Regions from separate parts of the Lysinibacillus sp. EB106-09-02-XG168 genome, predicted to be linked through region 2. Evidence: riboswitches for the same ligand, from Rfam matches in the RefSeq annotation. Region 2 holds a riboswitch; the other holds the start of a gene.

Region 1 (5,787 bases), 1.4 Mb from region 2:
AATGATACGGAAATTAAACGTGCAAGTTTTATTGTTACAGCAGTGATTGGTTTAGCGGTTATCGTTTTTGCACTAAATCCACCAGATTTATTAGTATGGCTTAATTTATTTGCTTTCGGAGGACTAGAGGCAGTCTTTATTTGGACCGTCGTTTTAGGACTTTATTGGAAAAAGGCCAATAAATATGGTGCGATTGCGTCAATGATTTCAGGGATGACCTTATATATTATCATTGATCGTTTTTATCCTTCTGTCTTTGGCATGCATACTGTGACAATTCCAATTGTCGCTTCCTTATTGATATTTATTATTGTTAGCTTATTAACAAGTCATAAATTTAAAGATGAAAAGTTGTTTATTTGACTTATAAAACGCCGTAGAGATTGAAAATCTACGGCGTTTTTTTACTGTAGACAATTAGCAACGGATAGACTATTCAAAATCGTGGATAGAACCCTCGAAAACGTGGATAGACGTCCAAAATCGTGGATAGAACGTTCAAAGTGATGGAAAGACCCTGCGAAGCGACGGATAGAACCCCGAAAATCGTAGAAAGAACTACTGAAACGACGAAAAGTCTCTCCGAAATGAAGGAGAGAATGCCCAAAAAAACAAAGACGCCGTAGAGCTAGATATCTACGGCGTTTTTTATGTAATCATAAGCATTTTTAGTGAGCAATGTAATCGTTACGATAATAAACAATACGCGAACAAAGCCGCTACCTTTTTTAATCGCCATACGAGAGCCTACAAATGCACCGGCAATTTGAGCTACACCCATCAGTAAACCGTAGACAAAATGAATTTGACCTAAGTAGGCGAACATTAAAAGGCCTGCAAAATTACTTGCTAAGTTTAAAAATTTGGCATTTCCTGCTGCCTTTAAAAAATCGAAGCCTATTAGTAAAAAGCTGAAAATTAAAAATGAGCCAGTTCCTGGACCAAGAAATCCATCATAAAAACCGATGCTAAATAACAATAGCATGAATAAAACTAAGTGCGTAAACTTTAAATTTTTGACCGAAGCTACTGAACCCCAGTCTTTTTTGAAGATTGTATAGACTGCAACAGCAGTAAGCATTATTAGCATAAGCGGTTTTAGTAATTCAGGGTTTATTAAATGTACTGTCCATGCACCAAAAAGGGATCCTATAAAAGCTAAAGGGAAGTATTTGATAACCGAACGTATTTCTAGCTGACCAGAACGATAAAAGGAAATGGTTGATGTTAAAGACCCCATTGTACCAGCAAGCTTATTGGTTGCTACGGCTGCTGCTGGATTTAAACCTGCAAACATGAGGGCGGGTAATGCTATTAAGCCACCGCCACCAACGACCGCATCTACAAAGGCTGCTAAAAATCCAAAAGATATTAATAAAATGACTACATTTAAATCTACTTCAAATAGCATGTTTACACCTCTTTAAATAGTTACTACTGAAATAGTAACTAAATTTCGTGTAGCTGTAAAGACTAATTTTTTCGTTGGCGTATCTTCATACCCTTCAACTATAATAGAGGAAATGGAGGGATTCGATGGAATTATTAATCGCCCAATTAAAAGAACTGGGATTCACAGAATATGAAGCAAAAGCTTATACGGCACTCGTACAAAATAGTCATGTTAGTGCTTATCAAGTAAGTAAAAACTCCGGTATCCCACGTGCAAGAATATATGACATACTTAATGTACTTGTTGAAAAAGGGTTAGTACTGAAAGAAGAAACTGCAGATCAAACGACATACTCTTCCATTCCTGTTGCTGTGTTTTTACAACAAGTTGAACAACGCTGGCAATCGAATTTCACGTCGATTAGTGATCAATTAGAAAAATTAGAAGTAAAAGAGCAGGAAGCGGAGCATAAGGTTGTTATGCTAAAAGGAAAAGAAGCAATCGTCAATTATTGTCAGTCGTTATTACAAAAAGCGGAGAAAAAAATATTATTATCAATGTGGGAAGATATGTATGAAAAATTGCGAGAAGATATACATGAGGTCTCTCAGCGTATTCCGGTTCATGGCATTACATTGTATGTGGATGAAAATGTTGCATCGATTGACCAGCATCGCATTACTCAATATACGAGAAATGCTTCCACACCACATTGGTTCATTCTCTCTGTAGATGGTCAAGAGATGATTTATGGTCACTCACCGTCCAATCAAGAAACGGCTTTTATAACAAATGACCCTGTGCATATTTATTTACTAGAGGATTATATATGGCATGATGTGCTTGTCAATCGATTGTTAAAGCGCGATGATGATATGGAGCTTGAGGAATGGATTACTAAAGAGCGTAAAGCTTTTTTTGTAGAGTGAAAATAATAAAAGAATCTACAAGCCATCATGTACAGATGGCTTGTAGATTCTTATTTTATTTGTTATATAAGATTTTTTATCTTAATAAAAAACTTTATCAACATTATATTTAGCACGGAATGTATTAACCGCGTATGTTTCGTAAATTTCACGTTCCATTGGATCATCTACTTCATATACTTCAATTTTGAAAACTTCATCACGGTGATTTTTCATCGGTGACACATTGTCTTCAAAATGCTTTTTAATACGTTGACGAATTTTACGTGCTTTACCGACAAATAATAGTTCATTCTGTTCATTGTAGAATAAGAAAATGCCGCCATTTTCACGTGTGATTTTATGGAAATCAATAAAACCGAAATACGGTGTGATTGGTACATCACCTGGCTTTAAATCTTGTTCGCGTTGGCGAATTACTAAATCTGGTTTTGGAAAATCAATTTTAATCAAACTTTTCACGTTCCTCTCTGTTACTAAAGGTATATGTTAACATAATTACAGCTTGTTTACCATAAAATATATGGACTTAGCTTCAATATTAGTTTTAAACAAATTACGGTATGACATGCATGGTTAATAACAAAATATTCTATGTATTGTTGATATTCTTAATTGTTCATGTTACAATTCTTCTTAATTAAATAATCTTATCAAGAGAAGTTGAGGGATTTGGCCCGATGACGCTTCAGCAACCTCTAACAAAAGTTAGAAAGGTGCTAATTCCATCAAAGGATTTGTCCTTTGAGAGATAAGAGTGAACGTGGTAAAAATCCTTCTCATTCTATCTCAAATGGAATGAGGGGGATTTTTTAATTTCATCGAAAAAAAACTTTACGCAAGGCCTATGTATGGAGACTAAGGCCAATAATGGGTTAACAGAGAGAAATATAAGAGAGGGGAATGCAAGATGCCAATTAATATTCCAAAAAACTTACCAGCTGGAGAACATTTACGTGAGGAAAAAATCTTCGTAATGGAAGAGGATAGAGCGAAAACTCAACAAATTCGTCCGTTAAATATTTTAATCTTTAATTTAATGCCAGAAAAAGAAAAAACAGAGCTGCAATTACTACGTTTATTAGGGAATACCCCGTTACAAGTGAATATTACATTTTTGAATACTGCTACGCATGAATCGAAAAATGTTAGTAAATCACATTTACAATTATTTTATACGACGTTCGATCAGATTCGTCATCGTCGCTATGATGGCATGATTATTACGGGTGCACCAGTAGAAAAAATGCCGTTTGAAGAAGTGAACTACTGGCAGGAAATTTCAGAAATTATGGACTGGTCCAAAACAAACGTAACATCGGTTCTACATATATGTTGGGGTGCTCAGGCAGCGTTATACCATCATTACGATATTGGCAAAATTGGGCTTTCTGCTAAATGCTCAGGTGTATATTCTCATGTCATTACGGATTTAACAGTTGATTTAGTACGCGGCTTTAGTGATTTGTTTACGGCACCACATTCTCGTTATACGTCTGTATCGATTGATGAAGTACGTAACCACCCTGATTTACGATTGCTCTCTTATTCAGAAGATGCTGGTGTTTTCATTGTGCAATCTAAAGACAATAAAAATATTATGATTACTGGTCACCTTGAATATGATGCGACAACTTTAGCGGATGAATATAGTCGCGATGTTGCGAAAGGATTAGATATTGAGGTGCCGGTGAATTACTTCCCTAATGATGATCCAGCAAATGAACCGATTAATACGTGGCGTGCCCATACACATTTGTTATTCTCGAACTGGTTGAACTACTATGTTTATCAAGAAACACCATATGAATGGGATTTTGTTGATCAAATTGAATATCATATTTAATGCCTTAGAAAAATGATGACCTTGATATTTTAGGGTCATCATTTTACTCATCTCCGTTCCGGCTTGGTGCTTTACAGGGGCGTCCAATGAGCCACTTTGCTTTTGGCAATAACCAGACTGCTGTTAATTGTCTGGCGATTATTTATTCTTATCACTGTTTGGCGTATTTCCGGTATCGCTATCATTCTGTGTAGAATTTCCGGTATCGTTTTCACTTTTACTTTGTGTAGTATTTTCGGCATTACTATTACTTGCACTTTGAGCAGGATTTTCATTATTGCTGCTACTTGTGCTTTGAGAATCATTCCCCCCATTGCTGTTACTATCACTTTGAGTAGAATTATCGATATTGCTGCTATTTGCACTTTGAGCAGAATTGTCATTATTGTTACTACCTGCACTTTGAGAAGCGTTACCGCCATTGTCGCTACCTGTATTTTGAGAAGGATTACCACCATTGCCGTTACAATCGCTTTGAGTAGAATTATTGTTATTACTCGTACTTTGAGCAGAATTGTCATTATTGCTACTACCTGTACCTTGAGAAGCATTCCCGCCATTGCTACTACTATCACTCTGTGTTGTATTTCCATTTTGATTTTGCGAACTACTATTACATTGCGTATTATTTCCTTGATTACCATTGATTTTACGAATCTTGGCGACAATTAATAATAGTAATGGTAATAAAATCATTAAAATCAAGGAAAATATAGGCCATATATCTCTATTGTAAATATCTGAATGAATAATATTCGGATGAACAATTTGTGAAATTCCAAGGATAATCATGCCGAGTGGAAAAATGAGCGGTCGATGATTTTTAATTTTACATAATTGTGCAATCCCGATAACGGCAGCATAAAAATACATAAAAGTTCTAATGAAAATAGTGATAATCCACATGGCGGCCATAATCACTTCAATACGCTGTAAAAAGTTACCGATTGAAATTCTTTGGGCTAATGCATAGCTAGGGTATGTCCGTGAAGCAGTATTTGTCGGGCCAAGGACAAGGATTGATAGTGTGATGATCATTATTAAGACAATTCCTCCCAAAATTGCGCCAATGTAAAAACCTTTTTGTGCAGATTTTTGGACGTTAACTGCGGAAGGGAAAATCATTAATAATACGACAAGTGGGAATGAAAAAAGACTTATAAAACGAATTATACTAAAGAATAATGATTTTTTTTTTGTTTCCAATATTGGCTGTATATTTTCAATCTGGATGGAAGGTGCAATAAAAACGACAAAGAAAATAAAAATTAATAAAAATATTGCAAATAGTATTTCTGCAGAACGGGCAAAAACCTCAATTCCTAAAAATGCAGCATAAATAATGATAATACTGAACAGAAATGCAAACGCCATCGTGGGCGTTTCTGGCATTATTTCCGTTTTCATGAAAATTCCAATGAAATATAATAATTCTCCGGCAGAAAGTAAAGATATAAGAATAAAGCCAATGGCAGTAAATTTTCCGAAAAAACGACCTAATATTTTTTCATTAGCTTCTACAAATGTAAGGGTAGGCGTTTTATTTCCTAAAGTAACGAAAAGCTTTAAAATAGGCAAACTTATTACGACACCAATGATCGCTGCAATCCATGCATCTT
Region 2 (5,787 bases):
TGGTATACTACAGAAAATGAGGGATACACTGAAAATGTAGTTCCTAAAATGATAGTAGAGGAGCCTTTAAATGACGATTCAATTTATTCAATATCCGAAATGTACTACTTGTAAAAAAGCACAAAAATGGCTAAATGACAATGGAGTTTCATATGAAGATGTACACATTGTCGAACAACCGCCAACAAAGGACGAACTATTAAACTTATGGCAAGTAAGTGGACTACCTTTAAAGAAATTTTTTAATACTTCTGGTATGAAATATCGCGAGCTTGGCTTGAAAGATAAGCTTGCTGAAATGACTGAAGAGGAGCAACTTGAACTGCTTGCTTCAGATGGTATGTTAATTAAACGTCCAATTGTAACTGATGGAAAAAAAGTTACGTTAGGGTTTAAAGAATCAGATTTTGAGCAAGCTTGGAAATAACGCTTTTAAATTGTTTTATGTAACGAAAGCGAAGCGTCAAATCAGAAGTCTTCACCTCTATAGGTGTTGAGATGAACAAGGCATAATTGATTCTTGTTTTTATGGAAGAAGTATGGCACACTGAAAGTGAATATATTACATATTTATGGAGGGGTTTTTGCATGAACACACCTAAAGACTTACGTTACTCTGAAGAGCACGAATGGGTTAAAGTAGAAGATGGAAAAGTACGTATCGGTATTTCTCATTTCGCACAATCTGAACTTGGAGATATCGTTTTCGTTGAACTTCCACAAGTTGGCGACGAAATCAAAACAGATGATCCATTTGGTAGCGTAGAATCTGTAAAAACAGTTTCTGAATTATATGCACCAATCTCAGGTACAGTAGTTGAAGTAAATGCAGATTTAGAAGATAGCCCAGAATTCGTTAATGAATCACCATATGAAAAAGCATGGATGATCGTTGTAGAGCCTGCTGATGCATCAGAAGTTGAAAAGCTTATGACAGCTGAGCAATACGATGAAATGATTGCAGAATAAGACAAGCTTATAAGACAAGCCTGTAATAGAAAAACGTCGGAAACTACCGACGTTTTTTATTATCTTCATCCATTCTGCCATCATAGTGGATGAGGGTGAATGAAAGTATATTCCCTTAACAATAAGTGTCTAACAGTATCAATGACAAGATTTATTGATATAATAATGATAAGGGATATGTCTAAACGGGGGTGGCGTTATGTTCGAGGGGAAATGCTTAATTGTCGAAGGCCGTTCGGATAAGCTTCAAATTGAACCTATTTTAAATGAACATGTTAAAATACTTTGCACGAATGGTACAATTGGTGTGCATCAATTAGAAGAGTTACTTGATCCATATGAAGGCTGTGAGCTTTATACATTTTTTGATGCAGATACATCGGGTGATAAGCTACGAGCATTAATGGACAGACATTATCCAGAGGCTGAGCATTTACGTACAATGCCAACATATAAGGAAGTAGAGACAACTCCGAGAAAGGTGTTAGCGGCGATCTTGCTTCGTGCACATTTCTCAATCCATAATGAATATATTTTGTAAGGTTGCGTGAAAAAAGATGGAAGAATGGTCAAAAGAGCAGTGGGACGTGGCTATCCAGTCTGGTGAAAAGGCTGCTTTTTATTTATATACACCAATGTGTGGAACGTGTGTAGTTGCATCGAAAATGATGTCGGTTGTTGAGCAATTGCTGCCACAGCTACAGGTTGGTAAAGCGAATATTAATTTTATTGAGCAAATCGCTTATCATAATAAAATCGAAAGTGTACCGTGTTTACTTGTATGTGAAGGCGGAAAAGTGACGGAAAAGGTTTATGCCTTTCAATCCGTACCGTATTTATACGAATTGTTAAAAAAATAAATTGACGGAACTTTACTCACGTGGTAAAGTACGAATATACTAAAAAATATAAATATATCGAACTCTTATAAAGAGCGGCGGAGGGAAGTGCCCTATGAAGCCCGGCAACCATCACAAAGTGAAAAGGTGCCAAATCACCCAAAGATTTTATCTTTGAAAGATGAGAGAACGGTTCAGCGTATAAGTTACGTGACCCCTTCTACTTGTCTATAGTTGAAGGGGTTTTTTTACTTCTTTCAGCGGATGTCCGAACACCCGCTGAAATAGAGGAGCTCAGTCTAAGAACGCCACATCCTGTGGCAACGACTGAGTGACCAACGTCATGTTGTTGCTGACGCTTCGCTTTCGCACAGTAAACATTTGTTGGCCTAAAGCCTACGGCGGATGTCATGGAATCGAAAAGGATTTCTTAGGGGATGTTAGCCTAAAACCATCGCATCCATGGGTAACAGCTAACTGACCTGTATCGGTAAAAACGCCACGTCCTGTGGCATTACCGAAATGACCGACATCGTGTCGGCCCCCGTGTTGCTGCCGCTGCGTTAGCACTACGCTTTCGCACAAAAAACATCTGCAGGCCTAAGCACAAAGCCGATTCCAGACACAATTATGCCGTGGCACAATTGATATAAGAAAAGGAGAATTCGCTATGATTCAGCTTCAAAATATTACGAAGAAATACAAAACCTCGAATGGCGAATTAACAGCAGTTAAAGACGTCAACCTTTCTATTGAAAAAGGTGAAATTTATGGCATTATCGGCTATAGTGGCGCTGGTAAAAGTACAATGATTCGCTTGTTAAACGGTTTAGAAAAGCCTACATCAGGAACGGTAACGGTTAACAATCAGGAATTTTCATCCATAAAGGGGCAAAAGCTTAGAAATGCTAGACAAAAGGTCAGTATGATTTTCCAACATTTCAATTTACTTTGGTCTCGAACTGTTGCTGAAAACATTGCTTTCCCACTAGAAATCGCAGGTGTTCCAAAGGCAAAACGTGAGGCACGTGTGAAAGAATTGATCACACTAGTTGGTTTAGACGGACGTGCTAAAGCGTATCCATCACAACTATCAGGGGGACAAAAGCAACGTGTAGGCATTGCTCGTGCACTTGCTAATAATCCAGAAGTATTGTTATGTGATGAGGCAACATCCGCACTCGATCCGGAGACAACAGATGCTATCCTAGATTTACTGGTCGATATTAATGAACGACTAGGTTTAACAATCGTATTAATTACACATGAAATGCACGTAATTCGTAAAATTTGCCACCGTGTAGCGGTTATGGAAGCTGGAGAAATTGTAGAACGTGGTGAAGTATTACAAGTATTCCAAGCGCCACAAGCTGACATTACAAAAAAATTCGTTTCTCAAATTACAAATACGAAGGAAACACAGGAAACTGTGGCACAAATTAAAGCAAATTACCCTAATGGACAACTTGTAAAGCTAATCTTTGTAGGAGAAAAAACAGAGCAGCCTGTCATCTCACATCTTGTGAAAAAGTGTGATGTAGAAGTAAGTATAGTGCATGGTAATATTTCGCAAACGAAAAATGGCGCGTACGGTACACTTATTGTACAAATTGAAGGCACAGAGTCGAATGTTGCAGCTGCACTTAGCTACTTGCATACAGTCGAAGTACAAACGGAGGTGATTGCCAATGCTAACTAGTCTCTTTCCGAATGTTGACTGGGAAAAAATGTGGGAAGCTACGTATGAAACGTTGTACATGACAACAATCTCTACAGTGATCACATTTATACTTGGATTAGTAATTGGGATCTTATTGTTTTTATCAAGTCCAAACCAACTATGGGCCAATAAACTGGTGAACTTTTTAACAGGCTCAATCGTTAATATTTTCCGTTCGATTCCATTTATCGTTTTGATTATTTTATTAATTCCGTTTACAAAATTTTTACTCGGCACAATTCGTGGCGCAGATGCGGCTTTACCGGCACTAATTATCGGAGCTGCACCATTTTATGCGCGTATGGTATTAATTTCATTACGTGAAATCGATAAAGGCGTTATTGAAGCGGCTCGTTCAATGGGTGCTAAAACGTCAACGATTATTTGGAAAGTATTAATTCCCGAATCGTTACCGGCGCTTATTTCTGGTCTTACTGTAACGGCTGTAGCACTTGTGGGCTATACTGCGATGGCAGGTATTATCGGTGCAGGTGGTCTAGGGAACTTAGCATTCTTAGATGGTTTCCAACGCAATCGCCAAGATGTAACTTTAATGGCGACTATATTAATCTTAATAGTAGTATTTATTATTCAATGGATTGGCGACTTAATTACAGCCAAAACAGATAAACGCTAAAAAGGCGCTAATGACAAAAAAGCGTATCTCGCTACGAACATCAAAAAGGTTCTTTCGGTTTTATACCGCTAACATATTTTAAATTAGTTAAAAGGGAGTGCAATAAAATGAAGAAATTATTAGCAGGATTATTTTTATCAGTATTAGTATTAGCCTTAGCTGCTTGTGGTGCTGGTAAAAAAGATGATACTAAAAACACATCATCTGGTGAAAAATCAGACAGTAATGAAAATGTAACATTAACAATAGGTGCTTCTAATACGCCTCATGCGGTTATTTTAGAAAAAGCAAAACCAGCTTTAGCTAAAGAAGGTATCGATCTTGAAATAGAAACTTATCAAGATTATGTATTACCAAACCAACATTTAGAATCAGGTGAACTTGATGCAAACTATTTCCAACACCTACCTTTCTTAGAGCTTAGCATGAAAGAAAATGGCTATGACTTTGAAAATGCTGGTGCCATTCACATTGAACCAATCGGAATTTACTCTAAAAAATATAAATCTCTTGAGGATCTACCAAAAGGTGCAACAATTTTACTTTCTAGCTCAGTTTCAGACCACGGTCGTATGCTTTCATTGTTAGAAGCTAAGGGCTTAATTAAATTAAAAGATGGTGTTGATAAAACAGCAGCAGAAATAAAAGATATCGCAGAAAACCCTAAAAACTTCAAATTTGATGCAAATACAGCTCCAGAAATGCTTGTACAAATGTATGAAAATAATGAAGGCGATGCAGTTTTAATTAACTCGAACTTTGCAATCGATAACGGCATTAATCCATTGAAAGATGCGATTTCTCTTGAAGATAAAGAATCTCCTTATGTAAATATTGTAGCTGTACGTGCTGGTGATGAAACAAAACCAGAAATTAAAAAATTGATAGAAGTATTAAAATCTAAAGAAATCCAAGACTTCATTATTGAAGAATGGAAAGGTTCAGTTGTACCAGTTAAATAATTGTTAAAAAGGGTATGTAAGTATAAAACTTACATACCCTTTTTTCTTATTATAATATGGCATTCTTTTGTCAGAAAAATATAACTTTTTGTCCAAAGAGGTATTATTCTGTAGTTTATAGCAAAAATATAATATTATTTTAAAAGTAATTGATTTACCAAAAATTTTATATAGAAATTGCTTAGTCATATTTATTACTATAGTTGTTGTGTTTATAAATCAAAAGAATGATAGAAAAATAATGAAGAAGTATAAAATGCTTCTTCCATCAACTGGAGTGAACACAAATGAATCAATTAATCGTTGCGGAAGATATCATGCAGGAGCATGAGGTGAAGGGTTATTTTGAAATTTTGCGTGAGAGTGTTATTCGTTCACGTTTAACAATGACTGCAGTCTTTTTTAAAGTAGCGAATTTCCCACAAGGAACTGATATAGAACTTAATCAAGTGAATCATCAAATTTCTGCTTTTCTAAAATCTAAAATACGAAAAACAGATTTACTTTTCCAACTAGCAGATGGTATGCATTGGGGAATCTTTTTTCTGCAAAGTAGTGAAGTAGAGGTAAAAGCTTTTTTAAAACGGATTTTCGCAATTCTAACGCAAGAAAGGGAATATCAAAAAATAGCGTTAAAAGCTTCCATTACTGAAATAAGAA

What was found. Region 2 has a riboswitch for S-adenosylmethionine ahead of AC3WSO_RS20020 (methionine ABC transporter ATP-binding protein). Riboswitches for the same ligand answer to the same signal wherever they lie in the genome.
Region 1: another riboswitch for S-adenosylmethionine. It lies ahead of metA (homoserine O-acetyltransferase MetA); the one in region 2 lies ahead of AC3WSO_RS20020 (methionine ABC transporter ATP-binding protein).

What each region holds. Positions count from the first base shown of each region.
Region 1 is NZ_JBYTDN010000003.1:2,488,494-2,494,280, reverse strand. Features, by position in the region: gene panF (sodium/pantothenate symporter) at 1-363, shown strand, start outside; gene AC3WSO_RS13060 (TSUP family transporter) at 629-1,411, opposite strand; gene AC3WSO_RS13055 (TrmB family transcriptional regulator) at 1,537-2,322, shown strand; gene AC3WSO_RS13050 (nucleotide excision repair endonuclease) at 2,404-2,775, opposite strand; SAM riboswitch class I at 2,970-3,080, shown strand; gene metA (homoserine O-acetyltransferase MetA) at 3,233-4,168, shown strand; gene AC3WSO_RS13040 (GerAB/ArcD/ProY family transporter) at 4,307-5,787, opposite strand, start outside.
Region 2 is NZ_JBYTDN010000003.1:3,934,867-3,940,653, reverse strand. Features, by position in the region: gene AC3WSO_RS20040 (arsenate reductase family protein) at 71-427, shown strand; gene gcvH (glycine cleavage system protein GcvH) at 589-969, shown strand; gene AC3WSO_RS20030 (toprim domain-containing protein) at 1,169-1,510, shown strand; gene AC3WSO_RS20025 (thioredoxin family protein) at 1,527-1,829, shown strand; SAM riboswitch class I at 1,892-1,996, shown strand; gene AC3WSO_RS20020 (methionine ABC transporter ATP-binding protein) at 2,479-3,507, shown strand; gene AC3WSO_RS20015 (methionine ABC transporter permease) at 3,497-4,165, shown strand; gene AC3WSO_RS20010 (MetQ/NlpA family ABC transporter substrate-binding protein) at 4,273-5,127, shown strand; gene AC3WSO_RS20005 (response regulator) at 5,415-5,787, shown strand, end outside.